Linked DNA regions of Jilunia laotingensis. The protein of the gene in region 2 interacts with the protein of the main gene of each other region in a pairwise test. Links are inferred from orthologs where the notes say so. Each region holds a gene or a part of one and is shown on either strand. Other genes may lie near its edges. The genes, in order: topA and H8744_RS15745.

Evidence for each region.
Region 1: the proteins of H8744_RS15745 (region 2) and topA interact in binary tests that used the Escherichia coli proteins (3 or more experiments, as listed by UniProt). The link is inferred for Jilunia laotingensis from one-to-one orthologs.

The regions. Positions count from the first base shown.
Region 1 is NZ_JACRTF010000001.1:1,739,465-1,751,499, reverse strand. What follows is about bases 4,702-7,718. They hold topA (type I DNA topoisomerase), read right to left. Parts: upstream 7,373-7,718; coding sequence 5,030-7,372; downstream 4,702-5,029. Other genes in these bases: H8744_RS06605 (glycosyl hydrolase 115 family protein), read left to right, coding at 7,612-7,718; H8744_RS06615 (GH92 family glycosyl hydrolase), read left to right, coding at 4,702-4,902. In the rest of the region: H8744_RS06625 (sialate O-acetylesterase), read left to right, coding at 1-351; H8744_RS06620 (alpha-galactosidase), read left to right, coding at 504-2,660; more of H8744_RS06615, read left to right, coding at 2,695-4,701; more of H8744_RS06605, read left to right, coding at 7,719-10,566; H8744_RS06600 (FtsX-like permease family protein), read right to left, coding at 11,385-12,035. UniProt on the Escherichia coli protein: Releases the supercoiling and torsional tension of DNA, which is introduced during the DNA replication and transcription, by transiently cleaving and rejoining one strand of the DNA duplex.
Region 2 is NZ_JACRTF010000001.1:4,005,635-4,017,620, forward strand. The notes cover bases 3,644-6,611. They hold H8744_RS15745 (IMPACT family protein), read right to left. Parts: upstream 5,450-6,611; coding sequence 4,838-5,449; downstream 3,644-4,837. Other genes in these bases: H8744_RS15740 (transposase), read left to right, coding at 3,644-4,605; H8744_RS15750 (DUF1015 domain-containing protein), read right to left, coding at 5,555-6,611. In the rest of the region: gcvP (aminomethyl-transferring glycine dehydrogenase), read left to right, coding at 1-175; H8744_RS15720 (nitroreductase family protein), read right to left, coding at 256-822; H8744_RS15725 (HpaII family restriction endonuclease), read right to left, coding at 827-1,915; H8744_RS15730 (C39 family peptidase), read right to left, coding at 1,928-2,677; H8744_RS15735 (CDGSH iron-sulfur domain-containing protein), read left to right, coding at 2,826-3,029; more of H8744_RS15740, read left to right, coding at 3,247-3,643; more of H8744_RS15750, read right to left, coding at 6,612-6,802; H8744_RS15755 (NAD(P)-dependent oxidoreductase), read right to left, coding at 6,832-7,755; serC (3-phosphoserine/phosphohydroxythreonine transaminase), read right to left, coding at 7,868-8,941; H8744_RS15765 (DEAD/DEAH box helicase), read right to left, coding at 9,460-10,791; nqrF (NADH:ubiquinone reductase (Na(+)-transporting) subunit F), read right to left, coding at 10,936-11,986.

The DNA.
Region 1 (12,035 bases), 2.3 Mb from region 2 along the record:
GGTAAAGATTATACCGCTGAAGCTCCAGCTGTCAAAAGTTTCCGTATCTCAGACGGTAAATTGGAACTGACCTTCGATGCAGATGTAAAAATAGGGAGCTATTCCGTGTATGCCGGTAGCGAACCCGCAAAAAGTGCTTCTGATGTTTTGAAAGGATTTATACTTGCAGGCCCCGATGGCGTATTCCACCCAGCAGTCGCCTCACAGCGTGACTCCCGTACAATCGTCCTGACATCACCGGAAATTGAAATTCCAATAGCTGCCCGTTATGATTGGGCGGATTGTCCGGACGGAAACCTTTACGGGAACAACGGATTACCGGTAGCTCCTTTCCGTACAGACGGAAAATAATCATCGGGAAAGTAAGATTGTCCATATCATTAGTAATATCCTCTATTCCCGGAACGGGAAAAAGCGAGTTACTTTGCAGACAATACATATGACCTGTAAAACACATAGAATATAATCAATAAAATATTCATAAACATTAATATAACTATACCATGAACGTAAAAGCTATTTTACTGGCAGGACTTTTCTGCCTCTCCGGCATAGTACATGCCGCCGACAAACCAGTAATACGTATTGAGACCGGAAACACCAGCCTCATCTACCGCGTAGGTGACAACGGTCGTCTTTACCAGTCCTACCTGGGCAAACGCCTCAACTATGAGGCAGATATCGATCACCTGCCTCTGGGTACAGAAGCCTATCTGACACACGGCATGGAAGACTACTTCGAGCCCGCACTGCATATGGTGCATAATGACGGTAATCCTTCCACACTTTTAAAGTATGATACACATACCAGCCAGAAACTGTCTGATGGTTCGAACGAGACCGTAATCACCCTGAGCGACGCCCAGTACCCCGTAACCGTCAAGTTGCACTACATTGCTTTTCCGGAGGAAAATATCATCAAGACCTTTACGGAAATCAGCCACCGGGAAAAGAAGCCCGTCACACTGCAAAAGTACGCTTCATCCCTGTTGCACCTTAACCGTGGCAAATACTTCCTCACTGAATTCGCAGGCGACTGGGCACACGAAGCCAACATTACCGAACGCGAACTGGCTTTCGGCAAGAAAGTGATCGACACGAAACTGGGCGCACGCGCTAATATGTTCGTTTCTCCTTTCTTCCAATTGTCCGTTGACAATCCATCGGAAGAGAACACCGGTGAAGTGATCGTAGGTACACTCGGCTGGACGGGAAACTTCCGGTTTACTTTTGAAGTGGACAATCTGAACCATCTGCGTATCCTGAGCGGCATCAATCCGTATGCATCAGAATACAACCTGCCAGCCGGAGAAGTATTCCGCACTCCGGATTTTTACTTCACTTACAGCCTGAACGGTAAAGGACAGGCAAGCCGTAACTTCCACGACTGGGCAAGACGCTATCAAGTGAAAGACGGAAACGAAACCCGCATGACTTTGCTTAACAACTGGGAAGCCACCTACTTTGACTTTAACGAAGACAAACTGATCGGTCTGATCGGTGAAGCAAAGCACTTAGGTGTAGACATGTTCCTGCTTGACGATGGCTGGTTTGCCAACAAATATCCCCGTAGCAGCGACCATCAGGGATTGGGAGACTGGACAGAGACTGCCGACAAACTGCCTAACGGTATCGGCCGCCTGACCGCAGAAGCCCAAAAACAAGGCGTCAAGTTCGGTATCTGGATCGAACCGGAGATGGTAAACCCGAAGAGTGAACTCTACGAAAAGCATAAAGACTGGGTGATCCACCTGCCTAACCGTGATGAATACTACTTCCGTAACCAAATGGTTCTTGACCTGAGCAATCCGGCAGTACAGGATCATGTATTCGGTGTAGTCGACCAGCTCATGACTAAATACCCGGATATCGCTTTCTTCAAATGGGATTGCAACAGCCCTATCACTAATATTTATTCTTCTTACCTGAAAGGAAAACAAACACATCTATATATAGACTATGTAAAAGGACTCTACAAAGTCCTGGACCGTGTAAAAGCAAAATATCCAAACCTGCCGATGATGCTCTGTGCAGGTGGTAGCGGACGTTCGGATTACGAAGCATTGAAGTATTTCACTGAGTTCTGGCCGAGCGACAATACCGACCCGATCGAACGCTTATTCATCCAGTGGGGCTTCTCACAGGTATTCCCCAGCAAAACGCTTTGTGCCCATGTCACTACATGGAACAAGAAAGCCAATGTCAAGTTCCGTACGGAAGTAGCCATGATGGGTAAACTGGGCTTCGATATCAAGTTGGACGACCTGACCGATGACGAGCAAGCTTATTGCCGCCAAGCCATACAGGAGTACAACCGTTTGAAACCGGTAGTTCTAGAAGGCGATCTCTTCCGTCTTGTTTCACCCTACGAAGGAAACCACACCTCCTCCATGTATGTCGATAAGGCAAAGAATAAAGCAGTCGTGTTCGCTTTCGACATCCACCCGCGCTATGGTGAGCATATCCTTCCGGTACGCCTTCAGGGATTGGATGCCAACAAAATGTATCATGTAAAAGAGATCAACCTCATGCCCGGTGCAGGTGCTTCCATGGGTGGCAACGATCAGAACTATTCCGGAGAATACCTGATGACAGTCGGACTCGGACTTTTCACCGGACAGGATTTGAGCAGCCGGGTTATCGAAGTAACCGCTTTGTAAGGGAAGACTTTGAATTAATTACCCTACAGGCATCATAGAACAGAAAACATTCATGAAAATAGCTTTCATTTTAGTGTGTACCCTTGCACTTGCCTTCACCGGCAGTGCAAGGGCCACTGATTTCACACAGTACGTCAACCCATTTATCGGGACAGGTGCCGTTCACGGTGGCCTCTCCGGAAATAATTATCCGGGAGCTACGGTGCCCTTCGGCATGGTTCAACTCAGCCCCGATACCCGCGAAGCTCCCGACTGGGCACAAGCTTCAGGATATGATTACAATGACACCACCATCTATGGTTTCAGCCACACCCGTCTTAGTGGGACAGGGGCATCGGATCTGATCGATCTGTTGCTGATGCCGACAACCGGCAACCGCACTTCTTCTACTTTCTCGCACGAACGGGAAGAAGCACATCCGGGCTATTACCAGGTATTTCTGAAGGACGAAGGTATCAATGCCGAACTCACGGCAACCACCCGGACAGGTATACACCGCTATACCTATCCAGAAACCAAGGACGCAGAGCTGATCATCGATTTGGATCACTCCGCCAACAAAGAAAGCTGGAACCGAAAGATCATCCATTCGCAAATCCGCCTGATAAACGACCGAACAATAGAAGGATACCGCATTATCACCGGCTGGGCAAAATTACGCAAAGTATACTTTCATATTGAATTCTCCACTCCCATCGTTTCGGCAACCTTAAGAGACGGTGACCGACGGTACGAAAATGCTCCTCTGATAAACGGAACCGATCTGCACGCACTGCTCCGCTTCGGTAAACTCAACGGACAGCCTTTAATATGCAAAGTTGCACTTTCCCCCGTATCAAAAGCCAACGCACAATTGAATATGGAGCAAGAAGCCGGACATTGGGAATTCGACCGTTTTGTAACAGATGCCAATACCTGTTGGGAAAAGGAACTAAGCAAGATTAAAGCCGATGGCAGTGAGTTGCAAAAAGAACTCTTCTACACGGCACTCTATCATACGATGCTCCAACCTAATACCTTCTCCGATGTCAACGGAGAATACATGACAGCCGACTATACCGTGGGAAAACTACCCGGAGGAGAAACGCATTATACCACTTTCTCCCTTTGGGATACCTTCCGCGGAGCGCATCCGCTTTATACACTGATTACGCCCGAACGTGTTCCCGATTTTGTTAAAAGCATGATACGCCAATACGACAGTTACGGGTATCTACCTATCTGGCAACTTTGGGGGCAGGATAATTACTGCATGATCGGGAACCATTCCATTCCGGTAATCGTAGACGCAGTATTGAAAGGTGTACCGGATATCGATGTTGAAAAAGCATACGAAGCTGTCCGGAACAGTTCACTGACTTCACACCCCAACTCTCCGTTCCACGTATGGGAAAAGTACGGCTACATGCCCGAGAATATACAAACCCAATCGGTCTCCATTACTTTGGAACAGGCCTATGATGATTGGTGTACAGCCCGGCTCGCAAAGAAATTAGGCAAAGAGGAAGACCATCAGCACTTCACCCACCGCTCCGGATTCTACCGGAATCTATACAACAGTGACACCCACTTCTTCCAGCCCAAAAACGACAAAGGAGAATGGATAGAACCTTTCGACCCTTACAAATACGGAGCCAATGGTGGTTATCCGTTTACTGAAGGAAATGCCTGGCAATATTACTGGTATGTCCCGCAGGACATACCGGCCTTAATAGAGTTGACCGGTGGCTCGAAGGCATTCGAACAGAAACTAGACACGTTCTTTACCTCCCGCCATCAAAGCGGAGAGCTGAATGACAACGCTTCCGGCTTTGTAGGTCAGTATGCACATGGCAATGAGCCGAGTCATCATGTGGCTTATCTCTACAATTATGCCGGTCGCCCGGAGAAGACACAAAAGTACGTACATCACATCTTGACCGAGCTTTACAATAACACTTCGTCCGGTTACGCTGGTAACGATGATTGTGGTGAAATGTCCGCTTGGTACGTATTCTCAGCGATGGGATTTTATCCGGTCAATCCCGCAAGCGGAGAATATGTCATCGGTACCCCCGCTTTCAATCATTGTACATTGAATCTATCGAACGGCAAAGAATTCCATATTGAAGCACCCCGCAAATCCCCCAGCGAATTCTATGTCCGCTCCATTCAATTGAACGGACAACCTCTAAAAGGTTTCATACTTACACATAAAGATATAGTAAAAGGGGGAACTATGGTGTTTAAGATGAAAAAGTAAATTCGCCTCAATAGAACTGATAGTACAATTTACCCTCCTTACAGATTTAGTCTGTAAGGAGGGTAATTATATCGGATGAATCTTTATTAGTATTCAATTCCTTTCACAGTACGCTCCACGAAAGAGACTATTTCTTCTTAGAGGCACGTGGCTTCTTCGGAGTAGCTGCCTTTTCACTTTGCAACTTAACGATATCAAGACAAGTCTTTAAATTCAAGTCTTGCGGCACTACATCTTTTGGAATCTTGTAGTTACTACCCTTATAGGCAATGTAAGGGCCATATCTTCCGTTCAGAATTTCCAGTTCCGGTTCTTCAGCAAACTGCTTGATGTGCCGTTTCGCTTCTGCCTCGCGTTTGTTATTGATTATTTCGATGCACTCCTCCAATGACACTTCCATCGGATCGACTCCTTTAGGAAGAGAATTGAAAGTATCATTATGACGGATATAAGGACCAAAACGTCCCGAACCGATCGTTACCGGCTTCCCTTCATACTCACCAACGGTGCGTGGCAGCTTAAACAGTCCGAGTGCTTCCTCCAAAGTGATGGTTTCCATGGAATAGCCTTTCTCCAGTCTGGCAAACCGAGGCTTGTCTTCAGAGTCGGTACTACCGATCTGCACCACCGGGCCGAAACGTCCGATCTTCACGGATACCACCTTACCCGTTTTTGGCTCTTCGCCCAAGATACGTTCACCGACTTTATGCTCCGTTTTTGTAGCCAAAGTTGTCTCCACCGAAGGATGGAAGCCTTTGTAGAAGTTCTTCATGATGGTTGTCCATTGCTGGTCGCCATCGGCAACTTCATCAAACTTCTTTTCAATGTCAGCGGTAAAGTTATAATCCAGTATCTTCGAGAAATATTCATTCAGGAAGTCATTGACCACCGTTCCGATATCCGTCGGCAGAAGTTTCGACTTCTCGGCTCCTACTACCTCGGTATGAGTCTCGTCACTGATAGCCTTATCCTTCAGTGTCAGTTTATTGAAAGAACGTTCTTCACCCGGTTTATCCCCCTTCTCCACATATTCGCGTTGCTGAATGGTAGAGATGGTCGGAGCATAGGTAGAAGGACGGCCTATGCCGAGTTCCTCCAGTTTACGCACCAAACTGGCTTCTGTATAACGTGACGGACGTTGAGTGAAACGCTCGGTAGCTACAATATCGGTATAATCGAGAACTTGTCCCTTCTTTAACGGGGGAAGCAAGCGGCTTTCGTCTTCCTGTTCATTATCGTCATCATACGACTCTTTGTAAATGCGAAGGAACCCATCGAACGTGATTACCTCTCCGGTAGCGGTGAAAGTATCGTCATTGGTGCTGATTCCTATGGTGGCAGTGGTCTTTTCCAGTTCGGCATCCGCCATCTGCGAAGCAATGGTACGTTTCCAGATAAGATCGTACAGTCTCTTTTCCTGTGCGCTGGCATCTACCGATGCATTCTCCATGTATGTCGGACGGATCGCCTCATGCGCCTCTTGTGCCCCTTTGGTCTTCGTCGTGAAATGACGGGAATATACATATCTTTCACCCATCATGCCGATGATAGCCTGTTTGCTGCCTTCGGTCGCATATTCCGAAAGATTCACCGAGTCTGTACGCATATAAGTGATCAATCCCGCTTCGTACAGCTTCTGAGCCAGCATCATGGTTTGCGCAACGGTGTATCCCAGTTTACGGGCAGCCTCCTGCTGCAAAGTAGAAGTGGTGAACGGTGCGGCAGGACTTTTCTTCACCGGACGCTTTACGATGTCTTCGATGGTGAAAGATGCGTTCTTACAACTTTCCAGAAACGCCTTTGCCTCCTCCTTCGTCTTCAACCGGCGAGCCAGTTCGGCTTTCATCTCTACCGTCTTACCGTCCTCCTCCGGTACGAGGAAGACTGCCGTGACACGGTAGGATGCCTCGGTATTGAAGGCTTGTATCTCGCGCTCGCGTTCCACAATCAGACGTACGGCAACGGATTGCACGCGACCGGCAGAAAGGGCGGGCTTTACTTTCTTCCACAAAACGGGTGAAAGTTCAAAACCTACGATGCGGTCGAGTATACGCCGCGCCTGTTGTGCGTTTACCAGATTAATATCGATCTCCCGCGGATTCTCGATAGCTTTTAATATAGCGGTTTTCGTGATTTCATGGAATACGATTCGTTTCGTCTGCTCCGGTTTGAGTTTCAGCACCTCAAAAAGATGCCAGGCGATAGCCTCTCCTTCACGGTCCTCATCGGATGCGAGCCAAACGACATCAGCTTTCTTCGCCTCAGCCTTCAACTTCTCGACCAGTTCCTTTTTATCTTCAGGTATTTCATAATCGGGGGTGAAGTTCTTGGCAATATCAATACTGAATTCTTTTCTCTTCAGGTCCCGGATATGTCCATAGCTTGAAAGCACTTTATAGTCCTTACCAAGGAACTTCTCGATGGTTTTCGCTTTGGCTGGAGATTCGACAATAACAAGGTTCTTCTGCATAGTTTTTACTTTAATAGGGATGTTTGAGAGCGGTGCTTTTCAAAGTTTCAACTCTCTTCTAATCTGAAATTTGGCGACAAAAGTAGAAAAAAACATTTTTCTTACCTTATAATATAGGGAGAATCTTTCCTTTTTCGGTAAAAAAAGTCATCTTCTACACCAGAAAGATGTATTTTTGCAAAAGAATACACACACCGGCTACTATTACATTCGTTACAAATACTTAAACATAATCTGAAATGAAACATCTCTTTTTGTTAACATTATTGCTTATTCCGTGTACGCTATTCGCGGAAGTCAAACTATCCGACCGTCCCTCTTCGGGGAAAGACGCATTCAATTTAGTCGAACGGAAGTCACAAGCCGCCATTTGCTTTGACGACAACGATTACTTAGTGGTAAAAAAAGCCGCCTCGCTGTTTGCCGCAGATGTCGAGATGGTAACCGGGCATAAACCTTCCTTACAGACAGACTTACGGAATAATAAGACGCTTCTGATTGTCGGCACCATCGAAAAGAATGCCTTTATCCGGCAATTGAGCAAAGAAGGAAAGATCGACATCTCTCCTTTGGAAGATGCCTGGGAACGTTATCTGATTCAAACGGTAAAGAATCCTTTCCCGGGAGTAAGCAGTGCCTTGGTCGTGGCAGGAAGTGACCGCCGGGGGGCAGCCTATGGACTCTTTTCCCTCTCTGAACTGATTGGTGTTTCCCCCTGGTACTGGTGGGCGGATGTCCCCGTGAAGAAACATACCACTCTCTGCCTATATGCACCCGCCACACTATCCAAATCGCCCTCGGTAAAATACAGGGGTATTTTCCTGAATGACGAAGATTGGGGACTGACTCCGTGGGCATCTAAAAACTTTGAAAAAGAAAGAGGGAACATCGGTCCAAAGACGTATGCCAAGATCTGCGAGCTTTTGCTGAGGCTAAAGGCAAACCATCTGGCACCCGCCATGCACCCGGTATCCACAGCTTTCAACCAGATACCCGAGAACAAGCTGGTAGCGGACTCCTTTGCCATCGTCATGGGATCGACCCATTGCGAACCGCTGCTACTGAATACCGCCAGCGAATGGGATAAGAAGACAATGGGAGCTTGGGACTATAACACCAATAAAGATAAAATCAACGAAGTTCTCTCCAGACGGATTGAGGAAAACTGCGCATACGAAAACGTATATACTCTCGCCCTGCGCGGATTGCACGATGCAGCCATGGGCGTAGGAGTTCCCATCAAAGAGAAAGTGAAAATGCTGGGAAGCGCGCTGCTCGATCAGAGAAACATCCTGGCATCCCACATAAAAAAGCCCATTGAAACCGTTCCGCAAGCCTTCACTCCCTATAAAGAGGTTCTAGAAATCTATTCCAACGGCCTGGAACTGCCCGATGACGTGACCATCATCTGGCCGGACGACAACTATGGCTATCTGAAACGCCTGAGCGGTATTAATGAACAGAAACGCTCGGGTAGAGCCGGAGTTTATTATCACGTGTCTTATTTAGGCGTTCCACACAGTTATTTGTGGTTCAGCACCACTCCGCCCGCACTCATGTACGAAGAACTGCGTAAAGCTTACGACACAACGGCAGACAGGATATGGTTGCTCAACTGCGGTGACATGAAGGGCTCCGAAATGCAGGTATCCCTGTTCCTCTCCATGGCCTACGACATCGACCGTTTCAATGCCGACAACGTAGTGACCTATCCGGCTCGTTGGCTGTCGGGTATGTTCGGGGAATCTTATTATACGCGCTTGGAAGACATTACCCGGTCGCATATCCAGTTGGCATTCTCCCGCAAACCCGAATACATGGGTTGGGGATACCACTGGAATCTCTTCAACCACTCTTGCGAACGACTAACCGACACCGACTTTTCACTAACAAACTACGGTGAAGTAGAAGGCAGGCTAAACGAATACAAAAGAATCGGGGCAGAAGCCGGGAAAATACTTAATACATTGGAAGAAGAGAGCCGCCCGGCATTTTTCCAGTTACTATACTATCCGGTAAAAGGCGCGGAGCTGATGAACCGTATGACACTGAACGGACAGCGCAACCGCTGGTACGCCCGCCAACAACGCGCTGCAACCAACAGGATGAAGAAAGAAGTGCAACTCTGCTACGACAGTCTCCAAACCATCACCGCTGACTACAACGCATTGCTTGACGGTAAATGGAAGTACATGATGTCCATGCGTCAAAACTATGACAATGTGAGTGCCTATTTTCAATTGCCCCACCTGGAGGAATATGTTCCGGCAGGCTCTCCCCGTCTGGCGTTGCAAGTGAAAAATGAAGATGCCGCCATTACCCAAAGAAGCTTCCATGCACTTCCATGCTTCAACACTTACCTTCACCGAAGTTACTGGATCGACCTCTACAATAAAGGCAACGGTTTCATTAAATGGCAGGCGCAACCTTCGGCCGATTGGATCGTACTGAACAAAACATCCGGTGAAACGGCAACCGAAGAACGGATTCAAGTCTCTGTCGATTGGAAGAAAGTCCCGACAGGAGAAAACATCTTGGGAAATATCCGCTTCACGGACGGCAAAGCAGAAAAGGAAGTCCTTCTGTCCGTATTCAATCCCGCCTCTCCGCGACCGGAAGAGGTCGAAGGCATATATGTAGAAGACAACGGTTGCATCTCCATCCCCGGAGCAGGCTTCCACCGCAAACACGAGAATGCCGACATACAGATGCACATCCTTGATGGAATCGGCATTGAGGGGCAGTCGCTGCAAATGGGAAACCCTGTAGCACCGCTACAAATCTTCCGAGCGAAAGAAGTTCCCCACATAGAATATGATTTCTATACTTTCGATGCCGGTTCGGTGGATGTATATACCTATGTACTTCCTACTTTCCCCCTTCATGCCGACCGGGATTTCCGATTATCGGAGAATACGAATGTAGACACGAAGTATAGTATACGTATCGACGACGGAGCCATCGCCACTCCTACAACCTCGGCTGTGGAATACACTCAGGTCTGGTTTGAAGGCGTGCTACGCAACTACACCGTCAACAAATCGACTCTTCATATCGACAAACCCGGTCGCCATACCTTGCAGATTCGTTGTGGAGATCCGGGAGTTGTCATTCAGAAAATCGTCCTCGATTTCGGTGGAATGAAGCGTTCTTATTTAGGTCCGAACTCTACATTGTCATTCAGGACAAAGTGATTTGCAAACGAGATTTGCGTTTCTAGCAAAGAAGATTTGCACTACCCTTGATGGAAGCCTGTCTTCCATATAAAGGGAACCCTTTTATCTCGTTGCCCAACGATGTCAAACATGGGGATGTTTCACTGTTAAACACCCCCATGTCTCACTGCGTTACATGCCCATGTTTCACTGCGTTACATGGGCATGTTTTACATTGGACAGTTGCAAGAAAAAGAATGGAGGATTAAAACAAAGGGAACGCTTCTCTACGGGGAAGGCATATCTCGCCTTATAAGAAACCGGCTTCCAAGGGAATTGTCAGGCTTCAGCATCAACGCCACAATTAAAGCCAAACAAAAAGATATCTATCACGTCTAGCTACACAGTACCGTTCACGATGAAACATAGAATGAAAATAAGCTAACAATCATAGGTCTCGCCAACAATGCCTCCGGCACAATCGAAGAAAATCACCAAAGCATCCTTCTCATTTATGATAGTGAAGAGCGTACGGTAAAGAGCATCAAAGCTCTTAGATGTAAGACTGAAATAATCAATCAGCTGAGTAACAACTATTCTCCAAGAAGGAAAAAAATAATGGTAGGAAAATAAAGCCCCCTCCACAATGAACTGTTTTTGATTTTGAAAGATCGTCCTAACACGAAATTAAAGCGATCTCTTGCTTAAAAGATTCAATTTGTATATTGAAACCTTTGGGTAACATATTAATAACTTTTATGTATGAAGTTAGTACCTATTCATTGGCATAATCTTAACATTTACAGAATTAAGCCACAATTTTGTACTTCAACTCATTTCAGCAAAGCTACCTATTGTCAATTAGAAAGAAGCCGTTTGCTTAAATACCGTACCGGATACCATACCGAAAGGAAACCAACAGACAGGACGGTAACGAAGACCAGTACCACATCCCAGAAATGGACACTTACGGGGTAGGCATCGACAATAAACTGTCCGCCTCCCCCACCGAGAGTGATCAGTCCGAACTTTTGCTGGATAAAACAAAGTCCCAGTCCGAGTACAATGCCGATCAAGGCCCCGAAGAGAGAAATCAACCGACCTTCAAAAAGGAATATTCGCCGGATCAGCCGGTCGTCGGCTCCAAGATTGCGCAACGTGACCACATCTTCTTTCTTATCCAAAATCAGCATGGAAAGAGAGCCAATGACATTGAAACAAGCAATCATGAGGATAAAAGTGAGAAAGAGGTAAGAGATCAGTTTTTCTATTTCCATGATACGGAACACGTCTGCCTGTTGCTCGTAACGATCTTGTACAAGAAACTCATCCCCTAACATCGAAGCTATCTTCGACTTGACGGAAGAGAGAGAAGCATCCGGCTTTAGCCTCAATTCCACCGCAGACACTTCGGAAGTGTAATCCAGCATCCGGCGGACAAAATCAAGCGAAGTCAGTATGTAGCGGGAATCATATTTTTGCTGGTTAACCACGAATACGGCACCGGG
Region 2 (11,986 bases):
TCCTCACCCGGAATATGAAATTGTGGATGACGATTGGAAACACAGTTATTCACGAGAGAAAGCAGCTTATCCTATTGAAAGTGTACGGGAAAATAAATTCTGGGTCAATGTAGCCCGTGTAGACAATACATTGGGAGACCGGAAATTACAACCTACATGCTATTGCTTTGGATAAAGATATTTAGTTGAAAGTTGAAAGTGAAATGCACCGTTAAACAGCATTGTCACTTTCAACTTTCAATTCTTTACTTTCAACTAAACAATATGGTAAGTACCGGTTTTCAAATTCTTCTCTTTAACGGGATAGGCCGGATCGGCATATCCTAAAGCGACACAACCATACACTTTATGGTTTTCAGGTACTCCTAATGAGGTAATATATGCGCGTACTTCAGGATCATCACAAGTCGTACCCAACTGATTGATCCAACAAGATCCGATGCCCAAGGAATGTGCGGTAAGAAACATATTTTCAATTGCACAGGCACAGTCCATCGCTGCCCACCATTGAGTGGGATCATTGGACACGATCACCAAAGCCGGAGCATGATAATAGCAACAATAAGTCTGGCTATTTCCACGCTCTTGCAAATGCCGATCCTCACTTTTAGCAAAAGCACCTTTAATGTGCATATTGAGTTCTTCCAATTTTTGTGCATCTCGTATGGCTGTGAAATGCCACGTTTCCAAATGCATTCCGTTAGGAGCATACGCTCCGGCCTCTAAGATAGTCAATAAATCGTCTTTAGAGACTTGTCGAGCGGTATATGCACGTATACTACGACGAGATTTAATGTTTTCCAATACTTCATTTGTTTTCATATCATTATCTTTTTACTAATCCGATCTTTACATTCAGCTTAAAATAATAAGTCCCGTTTTCCTTTTCAAGAAAACCGTATTTGTCCTTATCTACCGAACCTTTTTCCAATCGCGTATTAAAGAATAGAAAATCTTCAAAAGTCTTCTTCTCCGATTTGTGATAACACAGTACGTCACCATTTCCATCAACTAGCAAAAGACCTTCGACAGCAGAATCCGTACCGTTATAAATCTTTGCCGGACGCATACCCAGTGCCAATGCCAAGAGAAACTGTTTTATTTTAAATTCATAGAATCCATGTTTATTGATCAGTTCCTCTTTAATCTTCAAGGGATTACTCTGCTTAATAGTTTCCGCCAGCTCACTGATTCGTGTAATGCCATCAAGATGCATGATCCGCACCATCTCCGCCAACATACGGGGGAAATGCAGATCGATCATCAACAAATTACAGCGAAACACGCGATCAGCAACGTCAGAATACTTAAGACTGCCACCCAACCGTTCTATCATCATCATGCGTTCGGCTACTTCATTTGGTGACTCAGGCAAAGCATTGATTTTATTCACTGTAGGTACGGCAAACTTTATACCCGTCTGTTCCAGTTTCAGATTAGCTGTACGACCGCCATCCAATAAGGGATTCATTATACTGAGGCGCGAACGGACATTGAATCCGGTCAACGGAGCCTCTGGATGCCAAAATGCTACTGAAAAGTCCGTACGGTCATCTGTCTTAGCTTCGAGGTCGAAGATAGCAGCTTCATCTAAAAACTCCTCTACTCCATCGGGAGAGACGACATCATCGACAGAAGACGACTTAACGGCTTGAAGAATCAGCCCGGCAACCGTATGGAAATCTTCACGGGGAACACGCTTATCCATGTTTTCGCCTACAATATGGATATCATCTTTTTCGATATAATAACGACGTGTGCCATCATGCTCTTCACGCTGTACCATGGCTACAGGCCATTGGTTAGCATCATTCTTTTTCGTTTGCGAAGTCCCCAACGAGACCTTTCCATCCGCCAGCAGACGGAAGAAAGCATATAGTTCGCTCCATTCTCTTTTTGTTGCTTCAAATGCCATATATGTGTTATTTTATAAACTGCAAGTAGTTATTCCAGGAACTGCTATCCATGGGATGCGTGGTCGATGTATTTCCATGGCTTCGGCAATTGAAGGCAATTTCCCAGCACGGGCAATAGCCACAGGAACCCGGGGAGTGATGACAATGTACCGTCCTGTCCAACATGCATCAAACCAAGCAGGATTACCCGGTTGCTTCTTAATAGGAAAACGTAGATTCTCCCCCTTCTCACGCATCATCGCAGAACGACCGGGATCGTTAATCCATACATATTTATCATCGATGCCCCGTAGAACGATCCAATGACGATGGCTACCCGGCTGCAATATTCCGCGGGTAGAACCACGATGACTGATATTTATCAATACAGGAATTCCCTCATCGATATATTTTCGTAATGCCCGGTAGTCCTTGTCCATAAAATGCTCAGCACTTTCCATATGCTCATAATAACGTGCCAATGAATCTATTTCAAAGGCGTAATAACCTCCCTGAGCTATAGTAGTCCTCCGTTTAAAGGGTGCGCGTTTCTTCAAAAAGTAATTCTTCTGATATTCCACAAGCTTGGCTTCTGCTTCCGAATCCGTACGGCAACTGTCGGCCGTCATCCCTTTGAAATAATCGAATACCATCAAAGATGAAGCTAAAGAGCAATGGGAATAGGGACATCCACTGATTTTCTGCGAATACCAAGGCAAAGGAATATCATTGGGAGCCAACTGTTGTGCATACATGGTTGTCCCAGAAAAAACAAGTAACATCAAACAAAAATAAAATATCTTCTTACTCATGATCTGTTTCATTGTGCGCAAAGATAAGTAAAACCAATAAAACAAACGTCGAGCGCAAAAAACTATTTCCAATTCTCAATGTTATATAAGTATAGTTAACTTACTAAATAATAGAATTATGGATAATAAAGAAAATCTGATCAGCATCAAAGAAGTCCCGGGTGGTCCTTACATTATAAAGGGAGAATTCAAAATAACCACAAAAGACGGGCTGGAGACTATATTGCAAGGTACAAACGCTTTATGCCGTTGCGGGCATTCGAAGAACAAACCCTTCTGCGACGGGACACATGGAAAGATACATTTTGAAAAAGAAGAATAGGCTTCACAAATATATTCCATAGGTTCAATGCGTGTATATTGTGTAGAGACTACCTAACAGTAATACACGCATTTAGGGATATTCAGTAAATCCTATAAAATTAGCCAACTAATTCATACTAAAAGTATTGCGAATTAGTTGGCTTTTTTGTATCTTTAGGTATTCCCCCTAAAATACGGTTTGCCGGCCAAAACGGGGGAAATATCCACACTAAGATATGGCGAAGATACAAAATATTTCAGAAATTCACCCTACTTTAGGGTTTCCAGAATTCGATATTCTGGAAAAATATCGTAAGAGTTTTCATGCGAGTGAACTTGGCAGTCTTCATTCCGTGTTTCCGTTCGAGAGTATAGCCAAAGAGACAGGCCTTTCACAATCCCGCTTGGGTCGCAGGAACTGTTTCAGTCCTTCCGCGAAGATAGCCCTTATGGTACTGAAGGCTTATACCGGATTCTCTGACAGGCTGCTGGTAGAACATCTTAACGGAAACATACACTATCAGTTGTTCTGTGGTATCATGATAGACCCGTCCTGCCCCATAACCAACTACAAGATAATCAGCGCTATCCGTAATGAGGTTGCATCCCGTCTTGACATCGACTCCCTTCAGAAGATTCTTGCCTCACACTGGAAGCCTTATCTTGAGAACCTTCACGTGTGTATGGCCGATGCCACATGCTATGAAAGTCATATGCGTTTTCCTACGGACATGAAGCTCCTTTGGGAAAGCATCGAATGGCTCTACCGGCATGTCTGCATGCATTGTGGGAAACTCGGCATAAGGCGTCCCCGTAACAAATACACAGATGTTGCAGCATCCTATCTGTCCTATTGTAAGAAAAGAAAGAGGAAGGCTTCGAGGACAAGAATGCTGAAGCGTCGCATGATCAGACTCCTGGAAAAACTCATCATGCAACGGGATGACATTCACAGAGAACACGGCTCTTTACTCAAATATACACAGGATTATCAGAAACGGCTTTCCATAATCAGCAAGGTCCTTGTACAGGAAAAGAAACTCTTTGAAGGCAGGAAGGTCAGTGACCGTATTGTCAGTATTGACCGTCATTACGTACACCCTATCGTAAGAGGTAAGGAAGTAAAATCTGTAGAGTTCGGTGCAAAGGTTAATAACATACAGATAGATGGAATCTCATTCATCGAACACGTCTCTTTCAAGGCATTCAATGAGGGTATACGTCTGAAGGATTGTATCCATATGCATCAGAAACTGATGAATGTGAGGGTCAGATGTGTGGCCGCCGATTCCATATACGCCAATAATGCCAACAGGAAGTTCTGTACAAAATATGGGATATCAACCTCCTTTGTACGCAAGGGAAGAGCTGCAAAGGACGAGGCGGTGAGGAAGGCTCTCAGGAGTGAACTCTCGAGGGAAAGAGCCACCAGGCTTGAAGGCAGTTTCGGTACGCAAAAACAGCATTATTCGCTATCGAAAATCAAAGCACGGAACAGGAAAACAGAAATCCTGTGGATTTTCTTTGGGATACATACGGCAAACGCAATATTGATGATTGATAAAATCAAAAACGGACAGAAGAAAGCTGCATAGCATAAGTATAAAGAATCTATTAGAAGAAGTCTCAGGCTTCTTCCGGAACATCATGCCCAAAAGGAGAAGATTTTAGGTCAGAGAGAAAAAATAGATAATAAAAATGGCATATGAGATGATATGAACAAAGCATCTTCATAGGCCATTTTATGTTTTTAAAGACATTTACTGAATGTCCCCATTTATTTTTAAAGCACAGACTTATTATTTTTTCGAATGAGTGTTTCTCCGGCTACTCATTTTCACGGTCATCCACGATTCGGGCAGTTTCGACTTTTTCAAGCCGCGCACGCAAACGAGGCATCATGGATTGACGGATACGGAGTGTCATACAGCAATCCATGTCATAAGATTGGCTCAGTATCTCAGGCTCCTCCTCTTTTACAATACGCATAACGTCATTCATAAATGGATATTCAAAAAGCACGGTCACTTCCTCATCCACCGTTTTCTCTATAATCGTAGCTGCAACGATTGCTTCAGAGGCAGCAGCTCTGTAGGCTACAATCAATCCGCTTGTACCTAATTTGATTCCCCCAAAATAACGAATTACAACAATAAGTATGTCGGTCAACTCGTTAGAATTGATTTGCCCGAGGATCGGTTTACCAGCTGTACCGGAAGGCTCTCCGTTATCATTGGCACGAAAATCTTTCCGTTCATGCCCTAACATATATGCATAACAAACATGACGGGCATCATAATATTTCTTCTGATAAATTTCAAGATATGCTTTGATTTCTTCATGGGTGCGAACAGGCACTGCGATAGCAATAAACTTGCTTCGCTTTTCAGTATAGATACCTTCGGAAGGTTCAGCGATTGTTTTGTAAGTATCTTCCATGTGTGCAAAGATACTCATTTAATATAAAATAAAAAATAGGCTGTACATACCTTATATTTTGATATAAGAAGATGTACAACCTATCTGTAATTTCTATCTTTCTAATTAATCCAATTTATGAATTATAATTCCAGAACGAAGTTTAGGCTCGAACCATGTAGTTTTAGGAGGCATAATATTACCTGTATCAGCAATATCCATCAACTGTTTCATTGAAACAGGATAGAGTGCCAATGCCACTTTCATTTCACCACTGTCCACACGTTTGCTTAATTCTCCTAATCCGCGGATACCACCCACAAAATCGATTCGCTTATCAGAACGAAGGTCTTTTATACCCAATATTTCATCCAAAATCAAATTGGAAGAGATGGTTACGTCCAATACCCCGATCGGATCGTTATCGTTGTAAGTACCCGCTTTGGCAGTGAGGCTATACCACTTGCCATCCAGATAAAGAGCAAAGTTATGCAATGCATTCGGCTTATAGATTTCCGTTCCCTTTTCCTCTACAATAAAATTCTTTTCAAGAGCGGCAAGGAATTGAGCTGGAGTCAATCCATTCAAGTCTTTAACTACGCGGTTATAATCAATAATCGTAAGTTGGTTTGCCGGGAAGCATACAGCCATAAAATAGTTATATTCCTCATCCCCCTTATGGTTCGGATTCTGTTTTGCTTTTTCGGCACCTACCAAAGCAGCTGCAGCAGAACGATGGTGCCCATCAGCAATATACAAAGCAGGCATTTTGGCAAATTCTGCTGTGATGGCAGCAATATCTTCAGCTTGATCTATCACCCAGAAAGTATGTCCAAATCCATCCCCGGGCGCAATAAAGTCATAAACAGGTTTTTGTGCAGTATATTTCCGAACAATCGCGTCAAGAGCATCATTGTCCGGATAAGCAAAGAATACCGGTTCGATATTCGCATTGTTCACACGAACATGTTTCATACGGTCTTCCTCCTTATCACGACGGGTCAGTTCATGCTTTTTGATGACACCATTCATATAATCGGGGACATATGCTCCTACTACCAAACCATATTGAGTTTTCCCGTTCATTGTCTGGGCATAAATGTAATAGTTTTCCTTGCCATCTTGCACCAGCCAACCTTCATCTTGAAATTTCTGAAAATTTTCGGCAGCCTTCTCATAAACACGGGCATCGTGTTCATCTGTACCCACCGGAAAATCAATTTCAGGTTTTATAATATGATAAAGTGATTTTTCATTTCCCGTTGCTTCCGCACGAGCTTCTTCAGAATTCAGCACATCATAAGGACGTGACGCTACTTGTTCTACCAGATTCTGCGGAGGACGTATACCTTTAAAAGGTTTAATAACAGCCATAATAAGGTTTATATTTAATATTATAAAGATTATTTCTTATTGACACGGAATTTCTCACAACCGTCTTTAAGGAATCCAACGATTTGTGCTGCTGCAGCGATCCCTGCATTAATGTTTGCTTCCGCAGTCTGTGCCCCCATCTTTTTCGGGGTTGAGAAATAGCGTCCGGCAAACAGTTCTGCAAACTTAGCATTGGCAGCAGGCATGATATCGGTGATATATTTGAAATCAGGACGATCTTCCATCAATTTGATCAATTCATCTTCATTGATCACTTCCTTGCGTGCAGTATTCAGCAAGATTGCACCTTTCGGCATGTCTTTCAGCAATGCATAATTGATTGAATTCTTCGTTTCGGCCGTAGCAGGAATGTGAAGAGATACGATATTACATGTTTTGTATAGTTCTTCAGCAGAGCCGACAGCCTTTACACCGTCTTTTTCGATGACTTCTTTCGGGCAAAAAGCATCATAAGCATAAATTTCCATACCAAAACCTTTGGCGACACGTGCAACATTGCGTCCTACGTTACCATAAGCATGTATACCTAATTTCTTACCCATAAGTTCCGTTCCGGAAGTTCCGTTATAGAAATTACGAACAGCATACACCAACAAACCTAAAGCAAGTTCGGCAACTGCATTGGAGTTCTGTCCAGGAGTATTCATCACGCAAACGCCATGAGCCGTAGCGGCATCCAGATCGACATTATCATAACCGGCACCGGCACGAACGACAATCTTCAGTTCCTTAGCAGCATCGAGTACTTCCGCATCAATAATATCACTACGAATAATTATGGCATTAGCATCTTTAACTGCTTCGAGCAACTGTGCTTTATCTGTATATTTTTCAAGTAAAGCAAGCTCATATCCGGCTGCTTCGATCTCTTTACGGATTCCGTCTACTGCAACTTTTGCAAACGGTTTTTCTGTAGCTACTAGTACTTTCATAAATTCTTTGTGTTTTTTGAAAAAGAATCACCACAGATTCTACAGGTTTACACAGAGATTCCATATATGGTCAGTATCTGTGGAAACCGGTGCAATCTGTGGCGAATTAATATTATTTATGTAACTTCTCAAATTCTTGCATACAATCTACCAATGCCTGTACACTTTCGATCGGCATAGCGTTATAACATGACGCACGGAAACCACCTACAGAACGGTGTCCTTTAAGCCCCACCATACCTCTTTCAGTAGCAAATTTCAAGAAATCTGCTTCCAGATCCTTATATTCAGGAGCCATTACAAAGCAGATATTCATACGTGAACGATCTTTCTTATCGGTAACTGTACCTACAAACATCTTATTACGATCTATTTCACCATACAGCAGTTCTGCTTTTTCATTAGCACGACGATCCATTTCTTTCACACCGCCATTGGCTTTGATCCAACGTAAAGTCAGCATTGCAGCATAGATAGGCACTACCGGAGGAGTATTAAACATTGAACCGCCATCGATATGAGTCTGATAATTCAACATTGTAGGAATGTAACGAGATACTTTTCCTAAAGCATCGTTCTTCACGATAACGAAAGTAACACCCGCAGGAGCCAGATTCTTCTGGGCACCACCGTAAATACAAATATATTTTGAAACATCAATCGGACGAGAGAAAATATCAGATGACATATCACCGATCAATGGCACCGGAGAAACTGGATCTTCTTTCAACTCAGTACCGTATATTGTGTTATTAGTAGTAATGTGGAAATAATCCGCATCTGTAGGAATAGTATAATCTTTAGGGATATATGTATATGTAGCTTCAGCAGAAGAGGCCACCTCAACGACTTCACCAAAAGCTTTGGCTTCTTTCATCGCTTTTTTAGCCCATACACCCGTATTCAGGTAAGCAGCCTTTTTGTCAAGGAAGTTGTAAGGTACCATGCAGAATTCCAAACTGGCACCACCGCCTAAGAATAATACCGAATAACCTTCAGGGATATTGAGTAATTCCTTGAACAATGCTACTGCTTCATCGAGTACAGGTTGAAAGTCCTTAGCTCGATGGCTAATTTCCATCAGTGAGAGACCGGAACCATTGAAATCTAAAATAGCCTTCGCTGTATCCTCAATCACCTCACGCGGAAGGATGGAAGGTCCTGCATTGAAATTATACTTTTTCATTTGAAGTTTGTTTTTTGATTTAACATTTTGTTAGTTTATGTCTTTCGACATGGCGAAATTACGGATTTATTTAATTAAAACAAATCATTTCTAACAAAATTATCGTCCATTATGATATTTCGCTCGGTTTTTTCCTCATTTTTATTGGTTTATACAGGATATATGCACAAAATTGTCATATATGGATATCAGTAACAAACATTACAAACCAATGAGATAAAATCAGACATATTTCAATTACAATTCAGAAGTAAAAAGCAAACAAAAAAGAATATTTATTATTTTTATCCATATATACTGTTTTAAAGCATAAAAAAGAGAAGTTATTGCCAGTAAAATGGGTTTAGAATAGAAAGAAATAATATGGAAAGAGACAATAATGACCTTTTATACGGATATAATAATCAGAATATAGAGATTGATCCGGTTTCAATAAGAAAGTTATCTGCAAAGATTTGTTTTCGTAAAATAGTCCTCACTACACAGCATACATAGCAAGGACTATTTTGAATTTGTACTTAATCGGCCTCTTCAATCAAAGTTTTCATCCCTTTGATCTTTTCCCCCTGTATAAGTGTCATCAATTGTTTCACTTTACTACGGCGAACGGCAACAAAAGCATAATGTTCTTTCACATCGATAGTTCCCACATCCTCATGTGACAGATTACCTTTTTTGTACAGAAAACCGGCAATGTCCATTTTACTCAATTTATCCTTCTTCCCTTTACCTATATATAATGTAACCCAAAGTGATTTTGGCGGGCGGGAAATTTTTTCCGGCAATTCAAAAGTTTCAATTTCCGAAGGAATATATTCAGGCACTTTTTCTTCTTCATTTAAAATCAGATAAGAAGTGCCGGTCGCATCCCAGCGGGCAGTACGGCCATTGCGATGAGTGAAAGCTTCCTCGTTGACCGGCATATGATAATGGATAATATGTTCCACCTCGGGAATATCGAGCCCACGCGCTGCCAAGTCGGTAGAAATAAGAACATGACAGCTCCCGTTTCGGAACTTATATAGCGCGCGTTCTCTATCCGGTTGTTCCATCCCTCCATGAAAGCGTTCATTATACAACCCTTTTTCTGTAAGCAAACTGCCGATTCTATCAACAGCATCCCGATGATTGCAAAAAACAATTGTGGAAGTATTTCCAAGCGTACAAAGCAGTTTATAAAGCGTATCTATTTTATCCTTTGCCGGAGAAATGACTTTCTTCAGTGTCAAACGAGGTTTTTCTCCGGCTGAATCGGAAAGGAAATTCAATTTAATAGTGCGGTTCAATCCCGTAAATTGAGGAATTTCTTCGGCATCTGTGGCAGAAAGCAAAATACGTCTCTTCAAACCGGGAAGTTGCGCGATAATTTCCGCCATTTCGTCATGAAAGCCAAATTCCAACGATTTGTCGAATTCATCAATGATCAGGGTATGAATGGTGTCCGGATCAAAATTCCCTTTTGATAAATGGTCGGTAATACGTCCCGGCGTACCGATTATGACAGCCGGATGATTGCCTAAAATACTTTTCTTTTCTTCACTGATGGGATGGCCTCCGTAACAACAACAAGTTTTCCATGAAGTGTTCATTGATTTAAATACAGAATCAATTTGCAAAGCTAGTTCACGGGAAGGTACCAGAATAAGCACTTGTATCGTATGATCACCCGGTTTTAATAGTCGGAGCAACGGTAAAAGAAAAGCTAACGTTTTACCCGAACCTGTGGGAGAAAGCAATATGACGTCCTTATCTTTCGAAACAGCATCAAGAGCTGCCTCCTGCATAGGATTAAGCGTTTCTATCTTTAGATTTTGCAACGCTGTCCGTATCAATTCATTATTTTGTATCATAATATATATGGGTAGATAAAAAAACCGGCATGTGACATTCTATCACCTGCCGGTATATATAACAGTATATTATCTTACTTGTTTTAAGAAACCGTCCTGACTTTATAGAGGTCCTTTTCAGTTTCCAAACAAGTTCGATTACAATTACCCTCCAAAGTTATCGAACATCAAGTTCTTAGCAGGAACACCCAGATCGTCAAGCATCTTTTCAACTGCCTTAGACATCGGGCCAGGACCACACATATAATATTCGATATCTTCCGGAGCTTCATGATTCTTCAGATAAGTCTCATAGATCACCTGATGAACAAAGCCGGCCGTATAGCTAACCCCTGCTGCATCGGCTGCAGGATCCGGACGGTCAAGCGCAAGATGGAATTTGAAATTCGGGAAATCCTTTTCAATTTGCAAGAAATCTTCTAAATAGAACACTTCATTCAAAGCACGAGCGCCATAGAAGTAATTCATAGTCCGGTCAGTGACATGGAGTGTCTTCGTCAAGTGCATAATCTGCGCACGTAACGGAGCCATTCCGGCACCACCACCGATCCACATCATTTCATTCTTAGTATCAAGAATCGGATGGAAATCTCCGTAAGGACCACTCATAGTAACTTTATCACCCGGTTTCAAAGTGAAAATATAAGATGAAGCTATACCCGGCATTACGTCCATAAATCCAGGTCCTTGATCTTTTGGTTTGAAAGGAGGAGTGGCAATACGTACTGTCAGCATGATACGATCACCTTCCGCAGGATAGTTGGCCATAGAATAAGCACGAATTGTCTCCTCATCGTTCTTACATTTCAAGCCCATCAATCCGAATTTTTCCCATGCAGGAAGATATTCATCGCCAATCAGGCTCTTGTCTATGTCCTTATCATAATCCATTGAGAACTTAGGAATCTTAATCTGTGCATAAGAACCGGGAATAAAGTCCATATGTTCACCTTTAGGAAGTGCCACGATAAATTCTTTGATGAATGTAGCCACATTCTTATTGGAGATCACTTCGCATTCCCACTCTTTTACACCGAGGATAGACTCGTCGATCTTCACCGACATGTCGTTTTTCACTTTCACCTGACAGCCCAAACGCCAATGGTCGGCCTGCTGTTTCCGTGAGAAATGAACTTTTTCAGTCGGCAGAATCTCACCGCCACCTTCAGGAACTTGACAGCGGCACTGCCCGCAT